DNA from 2 places in the Vagococcus penaei genome. Region 1 is predicted to be linked to the other one. Evidence: predicted binding sites of a transcription regulator. Region 1 holds the regulator's gene; the other holds the start of a gene.
What was found. Region 1 encodes CtsR, which represses protease genes until heat stress. Its sites were predicted from a motif close to TTGGTCAAAAAAGGTCAAANA; they were not measured.

Region 1 (7,864 bases):
TGGTATAATGCTAGTAATAGATTAAGTACTTATTTGATACTAATTATTGATAAAGCGATTTTGGGATAGTGAAAGCCAAGACAATACAAATAGGGAAGCGCAACTATCGATTATTCATATAAACATTTAAATGACAAGTGGCTGTTTTACAGCAAAAAGAGTGGCACCGCGGATATATAATTCGTCTCTTATTATTTTTATTAGGAAAATAATAAGAGGCGGATTTTTTAGTATCATTAAATTAATTAAAAACATAAAGGAGAATACAGTATGGATTATAAAAAACAAATAGCAGAAGATTTACATCACATTCTAGGGGAGTCACTAAGTTATGAAGAAATTTATAGTTTACTAGAAGTGCCTAAACTAAGCGCTAATGGTGATTTTTCTTTCCCAACTTTTTCATTAGCAAAACTATATCGTAAAGCCCCAAATATGATTGCTGAAGAGTTGTCTGAAAAAATAGCAACTAAACATTATGAAAAAGTTGCACCAGCTGGTGGTTACTTGAATTTCTTTTTAGAAAAAGGTCCTGTTGTTAATGAAGTTTTAAATGTTATCATGACTGAAAAAGAGCATTATGGTGATAGTAATGAAGGGAACAATAAAAATGTACCAATTGATTTATCTTCCCCAAATATCGCTAAACCAATCTCAATGGGACACTTACGTTCGACTGTTATTGGAAATTCTATTTCGGAAATTTATAGTAAAATTGGTTATTCACCCATTAAAATCAATTATATTGGTGACTGGGGAACTCAATTTGGTAAACTAATTGTTGGCTATAAAAAATGGGGTAGTGAAGAAGCCGTTAAAGCTAATCCAATTCAAGAGTTACTAAAATTATACGTACAATTCCATGAAGAAGCAGAAGAAGATCCCGAATTAGAAGTACAAGGTCGTGAATGGTTTAAAAAATTAGAAGACGGCGATGAAGAAGCAGTTGCATTATGGGAATGGTTTAGATCAGAATCATTAAGCGAATTCCAACGTATCTACGATATGCTGGGTATTACGTTTGATTCATATAATGGTGAATCATTCTACAACGATAAAATGGATCGCGTAATTGATTTATTAGAAGAGAAAAATTTATTGAAACCAGACAAAGGTGCAGACATTGTTGATTTAGAAAAATATGACTTAAACCCGGCTTTAATTCGTAAGTCAGATGGAGCAACACTTTACTTAACTCGTGATTTAGCATCAGCTTTGTATCGAATTGAAAACTATGATTTTGTTCAAGCTTTATACGTGGTTGGTAATGAACAATCGATTCATTTCAAACAATTAAAAGCTGTTTTAACAGAAATGGGCTATGATTGGGCAAAAAATATTCACCATATTCCTTTTGGCTTAATTACGCAAGGTGGGAAAAAATTATCAACGCGTAAGGGGAAAGTTGTTTTACTTGAAGAAGTTCTGAATGAAGCCGTGGATTCAATTAGACAACAAATTGAAGAGAAAAATCCTGATTTAGAAAATAAAGATGAAGTCGCACACCAAGTCGGAATTGGTTCTGTTATTTTCCATGATTTAAAAAATGATCGTATGAATTCATTTGATTTTAATTTGGAAGATGTAATTCAATTTGAAGGTGAAACTGGCCCTTACGTTCAGTATACTCGTTCACGTTGTGAGAGTATTTTAAGAAAATCTGATTGGCACAATGATGGTAAGAAAGAAGTGTTAACTTTAAATGATCCTGATTCATGGGAAGTTGTAAAAAGTTTAAATAATTTCCCAAGTAAGGTTGAAGAAGCTGCAGTAAAATATGAGCCATCAGTCATCGCAAAATATGTTATTGATTTATCGCAAAAATTCAATAAATATTATTCAAAACATAAAATCCTAGTTGATGATGATCAAAAAGAGGCACGTTTAGCATTAGTCTATTCAGTATCTGTAGTTATTAAAGAAAGTTTAAGACTATTAGGTATCCAATCACCAGATATGATGTAATAGAATTTTATTGTATTTTGAACTGATAGTTTTTACTAATTGAATAGTTTGATTTATGACGGGAGCTTTAGTTAGCTCTCGTCATATTTTTTCGTAAATTTTAGCTTAATTGCGTATATTATTAAAAGTGATTAAATTATTAAGACTAGGGAAAGTTCTAATCTTTTTATTTGAATAAAGCTTTTAAACGTTTTACACTAGTACCTAATCGCTAGTTATAAGACCTTGCGCATAATTCATTTAATTGATCGAAATACTATCAACTTGTTGACTAATTCTGATATAATTAAGGTCAGATATAGTCAATAAGGTGGTGCAATAATGAATAATCGAAATATGTCTGATATGATTGAGTCGTATTTAAAAAAGATATTAGAAGCATCGGATCAGATTGAGATTCGACGCTCTGAAATTGCCGAGCGCTTTGAGTGTGTACCTTCGCAAATTAATTATGTCATTAATACTCGTTTCACTATTCCTAAAGGATATAAAGTAGAAAGTAAGCGTGGTGGTGGTGGCTATATTCGGATTTTTAAAATCGAATTGTTAGCGAACAGTGATGATTTAACAGATTTTACAACTTTAGTTGGTTCAGAGCTAACTGAAAGTGATGCAAGGGCGCTATTAGATCAGTTGGCGATTCATGAATGGATTAGTCCACGAGAAAAACAAATTTTTTTCTGTATTATTAAATTCTAAAGGATTATTAGCATTAGATAATAGTAGCTTTTTAAGGGCTCAAATGATGCTTGAATTATTGGAACATTTAAGATATGAAGATAGGAGTGAACCGGATGAGAGATGAATTATTTACGCAACGTGTGAGAGACGTTTTATCATATGCACAGGAATGTGCCCGTTTGACTAAACAAGATATGGTTGGAACCGAACATATCTTATATGGTTTAGCGAAAGAAAAAAAAGGTATTGCTAGTAAAGTTTTAAGTTTATTTGATTTAGATGATGAACGAATTTTGGATATGATTTTTGAAGACATTCCATATAGCTCTGATGAGCAACCTGAAATTCCGGAAAATCAGTTAGTTCCTTATTCGCCACGTGCTAGACAAATTTTAAAATTTGCTGAAGATGAATCCAAAAAATTAGATGCTACAGGCATAGGAACGGAACATATTTTATTAGCTATGTTGAATAATGAAATTATTTCGGCAACACAATTATTAGTTACAGAAGGCTTATTTATTCCAAGTGTTAAAAGTGAGTTGCTAAGACGGATCGGCATGACTAATGATGGCTCGTCTATGGCTAAAAAACGCCCTAAAAAAGAGGCTAATAGTGATGAGCAAACACCAATGCTTAATTCTCTAGCACGTGATATGACAGAGATGGCTCGGAGACAAAAATTGGATCCCGTAGTCGGTCGTGAAATTGAAGTCGAACGGTTATTACAAGTCTTATCACGTCGAACTAAAAACAATCCTGTCTTAGTTGGTGAACCTGGTGTCGGTAAAACGGCAATTGTTGAAGGTCTCGCTCAAAAAATTGTCTCAGGTGAAGTACCACAAGACATGTTAAACAAACGTTTAATGATGTTAGATATGGGCACAGTTATCGCTGGTACTAAATACCGTGGTGAATTTGAAGGTCGTATGAAAAAAATGATTGATGAAATTCGTACTGAAGGTAATATTATTTTATTCATTGATGAATTACATACGATGATTGGTGCTGGTGGTGCTGAAGGAGCAATTGATGCATCTAATATTATGAAACCTGCCTTGGCGCGTGGTGAATTACAAACAATTGGAGCAACAACGCTCAATGAATACCAAAAATATATTGAAAAAGATGCTGCTTTAGAACGACGGTTTGCTAAAATATTAGTTGAAGAACCCACAACTGAAGAAACAGCAACCATGTTACAGGGGTTACGTCAGCGCTATGAACGATTCCATAATGTTGAAATTACAGATGAGGCAATTGGAGCAGCTGTTCAACTATCTCATCGTTATATCACTGAACGACAATTACCTGACAAGGCAATTGACTTGATCGATGAGGCGGCAGCCCGTGCAAAATTACGTATGGCTAATCAAGGGACACCATTTTCTGAGCAAGAAAAAGTTGTTCAACAATTACTGATAGAAAAAGAAGAAGCAATTAAACAACTAGATTTTGAAAAGGCACAAAAGATACGTCGTCAAGAAAAAACAGCAATCGATAAGCTAGATAAATTAGTCGCAAAACAAGAAGCCCAAAATAATGGTTATTTGACGCAAGTGACTGATGCTGATATTGCACATGTTGTGTCACAATGGACTGGTGTGCCGTTACGAGAAGTTGAGAAAACCGAAAGCACACGGTTGTTGGACTTAGAATCTGTTCTACATCAGCGTGTCGTTGGTCAAGATGAGGCAGTTACTGCGGTATCTAAAGCTATTCGTCGATCACGTAGTGGATTGAAAGATCCAAAACGTCCAATTGGTTCGTTTATGTTCTTAGGCCCAACCGGTGTTGGTAAAACAGAATTGGCCAAAACTTTGGCAGCTGAAATGTTTGGTTCTGAAGATGCTTTGATTCGAGTTGATATGTCTGAATTTATGGAAAAACATAGTACCAGTCGTTTAGTTGGTTCGCCTCCTGGTTACGTTGGACATGACGAGGGTGGTCAATTGACTGAAAAAATTCGTCAAAGACCATATTCTGTTATCTTATTTGATGAGATTGAAAAAGCTCATCCAGATGTGTTCAACGTGTTATTGCAAGTTCTGGATGATGGTCATTTGACTGATTCTAAGGGTCGTAAAGTTGATTTTAAAAATACTGTATTAGTTATGACATCTAACATTGGAGCGACAGCTTTACGTGACGAAAAAACAGTTGGTTTTGGTTCAACTGATGCGAAACACAATTATGACACAATGAAACGTCGTATCCTAGAGGAATTAAAGAAAGCTTTCCGCCCAGAGTTTTTAAATCGTGTGGATGAATCAGTAGTCTTCCATCCATTAACAAAAGAAAATATTCATGATATCGTAAAAATTATGAGTCGTTCAATTGTAGATCGCTTAGCGGAACAACAAATTACGTTGAAATTAACAGCCAGTGCAATTGACGTGATTAGCAAAGAAGGTTTTGATCCTGAATATGGTGCTCGTCCAATCCGTCGTGCGCTTCAAAAAGAAATTGAAGATCGTTTAAGTGAAGCGTTGTTGACAGGTGAAATTCAACAGGGCGATACGGTAACTTTAGGTGCTAAAAAAGGTGAAATTTATTATAAAACGAAAAAAGAAGTTGTTATGAATTAGTTTTATCAACTAGTATAATTGTAAAAAATAAAACCCTAGAAGTATATATATTTCTAGGGTTTTTTTGTATTTAAAAATAGAAAAAAATCTGTTAATTTTATTTAAATACATAATATGGGTATTTAATTGTTTTTAAATTAATTTAAAAAACAATTAATTTAAATTTGACCTTTATTTTATTTATGTTATATTATGTTTATTAGAGTACTTGATAGATTCAAATATTATTAGATTTGTGTCAATAATCTCAACTCAATTTTATTCAGTAGAGAGATATTGTGATGGAATTATCGCTTATTCACAACTATCATTACCTTGTTTTATGCATTTTTTAAAATATAAAAAGATGAAAGAAGAGATGATTATGAAAACATTAACAAAGAAAATGATTCAAGACATGCAATTAAAGTTTGAAGAGTCTAAAAAGAATCGTGTGGCACAACATGCCGTTACAACTAATGGAGTGTCTAAGTCTGCACAGGATATTCAGTCAATTGATGAGAATCATTTTAATTTTTCATTAGATATTGATTCACATAGTGTAACTAATCAAAATCATAGTGGTCGTTGTTGGATGTTTGCATGCTTAAATGTTATTCGTTATCAAATAGAAAAACAATATAATATTGATAATTTCGAGCTATCGCAAAATTATATGTTTTTTTGGGATAAACTCGAAAAAGCTAACTATTTCTATCAAAATATTGTAGAAACAGCTAATTCACCATTATCAGATCGGACTGTTCAATACTTGTTGACTAGCCCTGAACAAGATGGTGGTGATTGGAACCTGATCATCTCTTTAGTTGAAAAATATGGATTAGTTCCACATTATGCAATGAATGAAACAAGTAACAGTATTGATTCGACTGACCTTAATACTTTATTAAATCGTAAATTACGCAAAGATGCACATAAATTAAGAGAAATGGTAGCCAACAATGCAACAGCAAAAGAAATAGACGACTATATAAACTCACAATTAGAAGCAGTGTATCGATTCTTGTGCATTAATCTAGGTACACCTCCAACTGATTTTAATTTTACTTTTTATACTAAGGATAAAGAATTTAAAATTTTTGAAAATCTTGATCCATTAACTTTTTATAAAGAGTATGTCGATATGGATTTAAATGATTACGTTGGAGTTATAAATGTTCCGACAGAAGAGATGCCATTTAATAAACTGTATGAAGTATCGCTATCAGACAATATGACAGATGGTTTAGTTAACAAATATTTAAATATTGAAATGAGTCAATTAAAGGAGTTAACTATTAAGCAAATTAAATCTGGAGAACCGGTTTGGTTTGGTTGTGATGTACTGAAATATTTTGATCGTCAAAAAGGTATTATGTCATATGACCTATACGACTTCACTAATTTATTTGATATTGAGTTTGAAATGGCTAAAGGGGATAGATTTAATTATCGAGAAAGTTTACCAACTCATGCGATGGTAATTGGTGGTGTCCATATTGTTGATAATAAACCAATTCGTTGGAAAGTGGAAAATAGTTGGGGACGCAAGATTGGTGACAAAGGGTTCTTTGTTATGGACGATGCATGGATGGATGAATTTGTTTATGAAGTTGTCATTAAGAAAGAGTTCTTACCAGCTGATTTACAACAAGTACTTATTGAAGAACCAATCGTTTTACCATTTTGGAATCCAATGAATCCGATTGTATAAATTTAATAAAAAAAGATAGCTTCCTCATCATGAAGGAAGCTATCTTTTTTAATAATGTTTCTTGTGATGTGTCATCAAGTAAGTTGTAATTGGAATAGTTAAAACGATACTCACACCACTAATAATAATACTTACCCATTCAGTTACGATTAATTTGGAATTCAATAAGTCTGATAATGAATAGTTTAAATCGGTAATCCAAATAAAGAGCGCTAACTGACTTCCAATGATGGCAAAAATCAGAGTATTTAAAGTAGAACCCAGAACGTCAATACCTACATGTAAGCCCGATTGATACCAATCTTTTTGTGAGATATCCGGCGTGGCCTTTTTTAATTCGGCTAGAGCAGACGTAATAGAAATCGCGACATCATTAATTGCTCCCACAAGGCTCATAATTAGTACAGATACACTAACTGAAACAAACGAGACACCAATGTCTAAAGAGTACATATCCATCTCCATTAATTCTTCACTAGGTAAGCCTTGAAGCGTCATTTGAGTCACACAAAAATAAATACCACTCATCATGACTAAGAGGACAATTAGACTACTAAAAAACGCATATTTGGTTGTGGGATAATAGCCATTAATAGCAAATAAATTCATTGCACTAATTAATAAACTAGTCCCGAGAGTTAACCAAAAAATGGGAATACCCCATCGTATTAAAATGACGGCCACAAACATTAGAACTAAATTAATTAAGAGAACAATAAACGTACTTAGCCCTGTTTTCCCACCAATACGCCACATTAATAAACCTAAAATTAGTAGTAATACAGTATTAACGGACATCGATTTTTCCCTCCTTCAATCCGAGCCAATAGCTTGCTAAATAAATTGTTAAAGGCACAGCAAGGACAATACCAATACTACCAACTAACGCGCGTGCTAATTCTAATGAAAGAACGATCGAAAAAGTATAATTGAAAGA
Region 2 (7,864 bases), 1.1 Mb from region 1:
GTTAGCAGAAGAGAGTGATCCGGTTGGGTTGCAAATTGGTACATTAGATAAGCCAGTCAAAAAAATCATGATGACATTAGATGTTCGACCTGAAGTAGTACAAGAGGCTATTGAGCAACAGGTTGATTTAATTATTGCAAAACATCCTCCGATTTTTCGCTCGCTTAATAATTTAGTCACAGATAATTTCCAAACAAAGATGTATGCCGATTTATTGTCACATAATATTGCAGTATACGCTGCTCATACGAATATGGATATTATTGAAGGTGGATTAAATGATTATTTTTGTCAATTATTAGATATTACTGCGGATGACTTTTTACGTCAGACACATGTTGTTCATTATAAAAAGTTAGCGGTCATGATACCAGATGAGTCTATTGAGGTACTTAAAGATGCTCTCTTTGCAATTGGTGTAGGTGAGTATTCAGCTGATTATGACCATTGTAGTTTTAGCTATGAAGGTAGTGGAACTTTTCGTCCTAAGTTTAAAGCCCAGCCGACGATTGGTAGTTTAAACGTTGAAGAGCGTGTCTTGGAAACTAAAATTGAGTTTATTTTTCCTGAAACAATTATGAATCAAGTAATTACGACAGTTAAAAAAGTTCACCCTTATGAAGAGCCGGCTTATGATATTTATACGGTCGACCATTTAGTCAAACGTTACGGGCTTGGCCGAATTGGTTACCTCGCACAACCCATTCCGTTAACTAGTTTTGTCGAAAGAGTAAAAGAAGTCTTTGGATTAACTGGTTTGCGTGTTGTAACTGATCGTGAGACTAAAATGATTTCTCGAGTAGCAATTTGTGGTGGCAGTGGAGAAAAATTTTACCATGATGCTTTAGCTAAAAAAGCAGATGTTTATATTACCGGAGATGTCTATTATCATACTGCACACGATATGATTGAAGAAAAGTTAACTGTTATAGATCCGGGACATTATATTGAAGAAGTTTGTAAAGAACAGTTTGTAACGCTTTTTAATCAATGGAAAAAAACTGAGAACTGGGATGTTGATTTTATTGTCAGTCAGACAAATACGAATCCTTTTATATTTAAATAATAAAGTATATTAAGAATAGGAGAAAATTATTATGTATAAAAATTTAGTCAATCGTTTTTTAGGTTATGTGAAAACAGAAACTCGCTCGGATGCAGCCAGTCAAACTACACCGTCGACACCTACGCAAGTTGCCTTTGCTAAAGAATTGGAAAAAGAATTAACTACTATCGGTATGTCAGATGTTTTTTATAATGAAAAAAATGGTTTTGTGATAGCAACTCTACCAAGCAATGTTAAACATGATGTGAGAAGTATTGGGTTTATTGCGCACATGGATACAGCTGATTTCAACGCAAAAAACGTCCAACCGCAAATCATTGAAAATTATGATGGCCAGTCAACCATCCCTTTAGGAAAAGATGGCAAGTATGAATTATCGGTAGCTGAGTTTCCGAATTTAACTAACTATGTGGGACAAACGTTGATTACAACGGATGGACAGACGCTGCTTGGGTCAGATGATAAATCTGGCATTGCTGAAATTATGACAGCAATGGAACATTTGATTGCCCATCCTGAGATTAAACATGGGAAAATTATGGTTGCCTTTGGTCCGGATGAAGAAATCGGTGTTGGAGCGGATAAATTCGAGGTTTCGGAATTTCCAGTTGATTTTGCTTATACAATGGATGGTGGTCCAGTTGGTGAATTGCAGTATGAAACGTTTAATGCGGCGCAAGCGGAATTAAAAATTGAAGGGAAAAATGTCCATCCTGGTACTGCTAAAGATACGATGATTAATGCATTGCAAGTTGGTATTGATTTCCACAATCAATTACCCTCTGAAGAAGTCCCTGAAAAAACGGATGAACGTCAAGGATTTTACCACTTATATCATTTTACGGGTGTACCTGATGCAGCTGAAATGACTTACATCATTCGCGATCATCACCGTGAATCATTTGAAAATCGCAAACAAAAATTAGTAGAGATTGCGAAAAAAATGAATGCTGAATTTGGTCAAGATCGTCTAGTTTTAGAGATCACTGATCAATATTATAATATGCGAGAAGTAATTGAAAAAGATATGTCAATCATTGAATTGGTTAAAGAAGCGATGCTTAATTTAGGTATCGAGCCAATTATTGAGCCAGTTCGTGGTGGGACTGATGGGTCTAAAATTTCCTTTATGGGCTTACCAACGCCTAATATTTTTGCTGGTGGAGAAAATATGCATGGACGATTTGAATTTGTTGCTGTAGAAAGTATGGAAAAAGCAACATCATTAATTGTTGAAATTGCCCGTTTAAATACTCAAAAATAATAAAGTAAAAACACATCAACTAAGTACAGTTGATGTGTTTTTGTCATAGTGGAACCATTTTTAATTGTTGGTTTTGATAAGTTGCTAGTTCAGTCACGCCTAAGTCACGTAAAAATTGTGCCATCTCATCAAAGCCAAGCTGATAATCTTCGGCCTTATGGGCGTCAGATCCTAGTGTGAATAGCTTGCCGCCTAATGATTGATACAAAGGGACAGCGTATTCGTACAGTGCGCGATTATTATATTTGATAAAGCTTTTAGCGTTCAATTCGAAAGCCAGTTGCTTTTTGATGACTTCATTAAATAATTCAATCAATAATGGTTCGGCCATTTCTTTAAAATTTTCAACTGATAATGAGATTCGTCGCATACCATAATCAAAATGTGTTAAGATATTGGCAAAATCTGTTGATTTAACAGCATTAATCATGCGAGAGTAATAATCAATAATTAAGTCCTGTGGATTGAGTTTCTTTACGCAATCATCCATATAATCAATATCACCATCTTGATGGACACTTAAAAGAATCACATCATAATGTTTTGGTGTTAAGAATCGGGCTATTCGGTCGTGATGAGTATCAACATAGCCTACTTCAATTCCTTTAAGGATAGTTGTTGAATAGTTTTGTGTGAGTTGAGCTATCTCACTTTGATAAGCTAAATAATCAGGAATACTATCCTTTCCGCCAGTATATGGATTATCAAAATCCAAATGTTCCGTAGATACAAAATAATCTGGTTGATAGGTATTAAGATAATGTTCAAACGATTCTTGTGAATCAAATGAGTGATGCGTGTGCAAATGCTGATCATAGTACTTAATCGGAAACCACTCCTTTTAGTTAGATACTAATAGTGTACCACTGATTAAAAAAATAGTGCTGAAAAAATGATAATTTACATTTAGTCATAAAAATTTTTACTTCTCACATACAGGATACAGGTAAGTATTTTGTGATTGTTTAGATTTTAAGGGTAATTACTCCTCTTTGAGCTAGGTACAACTTTATTTTTTAAAAAAACAACGTATAATGTAATAAGGAGTGAAAATATTTTGTTAAATAACGTTTTAGTTAGTGAGTATATTGTTTGACTTATTTTGACCAAAGTAATATAATTATTTTGTAAGTTGGAAATCAAGGGAGGTTACCATATGAATATTGAAAAAATGACAACAACCATGCAGCAAGCAATCGCTGAAGCACAACAAATTGCTGTGACTAGACATCAGCAAGAAATCGATATTGCGCATCTATGGAAGATATTTATGCAACCAAATCATTTTGCCCGTAATTTGTATACTGACGCTGGATTAGATATCATGCAATTTGATCTTATCATTGATCAAGAAATTGATAAATTACCCCAAGTTAATGGCGGTAATGTTCAATATGGTCAAAGTCTAAGCCAAAATTTATTTAATCTATTACAAGAAGCAGATAAAATTAGAGAAACATTTCAAGATGAGTACTTATCAACTGAAGTGATTGTACTTGCTTTGTTTAAACTAAAAAATTATGCCTTAACGAAATATCTTTTGAGTCATGGTGTTACTGAACAAGGGATTAGTGAACGAGTGAAAGAGATGAGAGGAGGAGAACGTGTGACTAGCCAGAATCAAGAAGAGCAATATGAAGCATTGTCTAAATATGGAATTGATCTTGTGGAAGCTGTTCGTCAAGGAAAACAAGATCCTGTTATTGGCCGCGATGAAGAGATTCGCGATGTGGTGCGAATTTTATCACGTAAAACGAAAAATAATCCGGTATTAATTGGTGAGCCAGGTGTAGGTAAAACGGCCATTGTTGAGGGATTGGCACAAAGAATTGTCAAAAAAGATGTCCCAGAAAATTTAAAAGATAAAACAATTTTCTCTTTAGATATGGGTGCATTAATTGCTGGAGCTAAATTCCGCGGAGAGTTTGAAGAGCGTTTAAAAGCTGTACTAAAAGAAGTTAAAAAAAGTGACGGTCGTATTATCTTATTCATTGACGAGATTCATACAATCGTTGGTGCTGGTAAAACAGAGGGCAGCATGGACGCTGGAAACTTATTGAAACCGATGTTAGCACGTGGTGAGTTACATTGTATTGGGGCGACAACATTAGATGAGTATCGTGAAAATATGGAAAAAGACAAAGCTCTTGAACGACGTTTCCAAAAAGTATTAGTCAAAGAGCCGACTGTTGAAGATACAATTAGTATTCTACGCGGCTTGAAAGAGCGTTTTGAAATTCATCATGGTGTTAATATCCATGATAATGCGCTAGTATCCGCAGCGACACTTTCTAATCGTTACATTACCGATCGTTTCTTGCCAGATAAAGCCATTGATTTAGTTGATGAAGCTTGTGCAACGATTCGAGTGGAAATGAACTCAATGCCGACAGAATTAGATCAGGTTACTCGTCGTTTGATGCAGTTAGAGATTGAAGAAGCAGCGCTAAAAAAAGAAGACGATGATGCGAGTAAAAAACGTTTAGGTATCTTACAAGAAGAATTGTCAGAATTACGCGAAGAAGCCAACACATTAAAAATGCAGTGGGAAACTGAAAAAGAAGGCTTTAATAAACTTAATGAAAAACGTGCTGAAATTGATCGTGTGAAAACACAATTAGAAAATGCTGAAAGCAACTATGACTTAGAGGAAGCTGCCGTCTTACGACACGGAACATTGCCTAAACTTCAAAAAGAATTAGAAGAGTTAGAAGCAACTGTAGATACGGATGACTCTAAACTAGTTCAAGAATCAGTGACAGAAAAAGAGATTGCTGTGGTCGTAGGTCGTTTAACTGGTATTCCTGTGACGAAGTTAGAAGAAGGTGAACGTGAAAAAATCTTACGTTTGAATGCGACATTACATAAACGCGTAATTGGACAAGATGAAGCAGTCGATGCTGTGTCTGATGCTGTGATCCGCTCACGAGCTGGATTGCAAGATCCAAATCGTCCATTAGGTTCATTTCTATTCTTAGGTCCAACAGGTGTTGGTAAAACAGAACTGGCTAAAGCTCTGGCAGAAGAATTATTTGATTCAGAAGAACATATGGTCCGAATTGACATGAGTGAGTATATGGAAAAACATAGTGTGTCCCGTTTAGTAGGAGCTCCTCCTGGCTATGTTGGTTATGAGGAAGGTGGTCAGCTGACAGAAGCAGTTCGTCGTAGCCCATATACCATTGTTTTACTAGATGAAATTGAGAAAGCACATCCGGACGTTTTTAATATTTTACTTCAAGTACTTGATGATGGCCGATTGACTGATTCTAAAGGCCGTGTTGTTGATTTTAAAAACACAGTTATGATTATGACAAGTAATATTGGCTCACAATTTTTATTAGAAGGTGTGACTGATGATGGAACAATTCCTACTGAAGTGGAAAATACCGTTTTAGATTTATTGAAAGGTCATTTCAAACCTGAATTTTTAAATCGGATTGATGATACGATTATCTTTACACCGTTAAGTTTAGCGAATGTGAAAGAAATTATTGTGAAAATGACTAAAGATTTAGAACGTCGTTTAGAGCATCAAGATATTTATCTAGAAATTTCTGAAGAAGCTAAAAGCTGGATAGCAGAACAAGCGTATGATCCAATCTATGGCGCACGACCATTGAAACGCTATATTACTAAGAATGTTGAAACGCCTCTAGCTAAAGAAATTGTTGGTGGAAAAATTTTACCTAAGTCTAAAGTTGTTATTACTATTTTAGATAATCAATTACAATTTAAAACTGAGTTATTGCCCGAAAATTAAATTCTATAAGTCGTCAGCTAATGATTAGTTGACGACTTTTTTGTAAAGGAATTACCACGTTATATTCTTTTTTGTAATATTTGTGTAATATATAAATTAGTGAAATTGATTAAGAAAATCTTAAATGTTAAGTAAATGCATAAAAAGGTCATAAAAAATTCAAAATAATTGTGTTAACTGTATTAGATAGTGAAAAACGAATAAATATTCTTGAAATATTTGTTAAACTAATTTAATATATGATATAGACGTATTTTGAATGAAAGTTGTGTGTTGTCTGTGGGGAAAAGAAAGTACATTACAGGAATCGATGGTCTTCGTTCGATTGCTGTGATAGGTGTCATCTTATATCATCTGTTACCAGATAATATGCCAGGTGGCTATTTAGGTGTGCCTTTATTTTTTGTTATTTCTGGATTTTTAATGACGGATATTTTATTACAGCAATGGCACACGCGTGGTAAGATATCGTTAAAGAGTTTTTATTTGAAACGTATTAGGCGGATTTATCCTTCGTTAATTACGCTGTTTTTGATTTTTGGTACAGTTGCTTTAATATTGCCACGTCATTTTTTGACGAATTATCGAGCCATTACGCTTAGCAGTATTTTTAACGTGAACAACTGGTGGCAAATTATAAATGGTTCTTCTTATTTTGATCGTTTTTCGAATCAATCAGCTTTTACTCATCTATGGTCGTTATCAATCGAAGGTCAGTTTTATCTTGTTTGGCCAATCATAATAGCACTTTTGATGTACAAAAATAGCTCCCATCGAAAATTATGGGTGACCTTAAGCCTTGGAACGATTTTATCTGCGGCATTAATGTGGTTTCTATATACTCCTGAAAATATTAATCGTATCTATTACGGGACTGACACGAGATTATTTTCAATTTTAGTAGGAGGTTTATTAGCTTTAGTGCTTCGTGATTGTCAAGAATGGATAAAAAAAATCCCGAAACTAACTGGTATGATTGCTTTTTTGACTAGTTTAATTATAGTTATTACTAGTTTTATGTTGATTAATGATAATACAGCATTTGTTTATCAAGGTGGAATGTTCTTATTTAGTATCGCCTGTACGGTACTATTGTGGTCTGTGATTCAATTCGAACGTGTTAACCAAACGTTAACTAATCCTTTGTTTAAGTGGATTGGATTACGCAGTTATGATATTTATCTATGGCAATTTCCTGTTATGATTGTCTATGAAGAATTATTAAGATTAGATGGCAGTCATAAGTGACTTCATTTTGTTATCCAGTTATTGATTATTTTAGGGTTATCCGAGTTGTCCTATCGTGTGTCTGTTTTTGTGACTAGGGAATTTAAGTGGGATTTCACAAATTTTAGAGTAGCTTTATTGTCTCTCAAGAGTAAAGTTGCAGTTGCCAGTGTCTCTTGTTTATTTTTAGGTTTTGGAACGGCTTTTGCGGTTGCACCATCAGGTCGAGCAGATAGCAGTGTTGCTTTGCAAAAAAAATTAGAGACCAATAAACGATTAATTGAAGAAAAAAAAGTAACTCAGGAAACAAGTGAAAAAATAACTGATTCATCGTTATCAAAAAGTAATCAGACAAGTGATTCTACAACAACAGCTTCAACAATTTTAACACCTGAGGAAGTTAAAAAAGCTGAAACATTAAAAGTATCGGCAGTGGGTGATTCTGTGTTGTTAAGTGCTGCACCTGATTTTCAAGCAACTTTTAAACAGGCATTAATCGATGCTGAAATTGGGCGCCAGCTAGTAGATAGCGAAGAAGTATTTA

Region 2: a site for CtsR is predicted at 3,420-3,440, ahead of clpB (ATP-dependent chaperone ClpB). Genes of this name have one in related genera too.

The regions. Positions count from the first base shown of each region.
Region 1 covers NZ_CP019609.1:1,440,358-1,448,221, forward strand. Annotated here, with positions in the region: gene argS (arginine--tRNA ligase) at 271-1,965, shown strand; gene BW732_RS06900 (CtsR family transcriptional regulator) at 2,287-2,664, shown strand; gene BW732_RS06905 (ATP-dependent Clp protease ATP-binding subunit) at 2,760-5,234, shown strand; gene BW732_RS06910 (C1 family peptidase) at 5,599-6,927, shown strand; gene BW732_RS06915 (YibE/F family protein) at 6,976-7,725, opposite strand; gene BW732_RS11680 (YibE/F family protein) at 7,715-7,864, opposite strand, start outside.
Region 2 covers NZ_CP019609.1:224,821-232,684, reverse strand. Annotated here, with positions in the region: gene BW732_RS01060 (Nif3-like dinuclear metal center hexameric protein) at 1-1,066, shown strand, start outside; gene pepT (peptidase T) at 1,098-2,330, shown strand; gene BW732_RS01050 (PHP domain-containing protein) at 2,374-3,156, opposite strand; gene clpB (ATP-dependent chaperone ClpB) at 3,487-6,093, shown strand; gene BW732_RS01040 (acyltransferase family protein) at 6,373-7,341, shown strand; gene BW732_RS01035 (SGNH/GDSL hydrolase family protein) at 7,459-7,864, shown strand, end outside.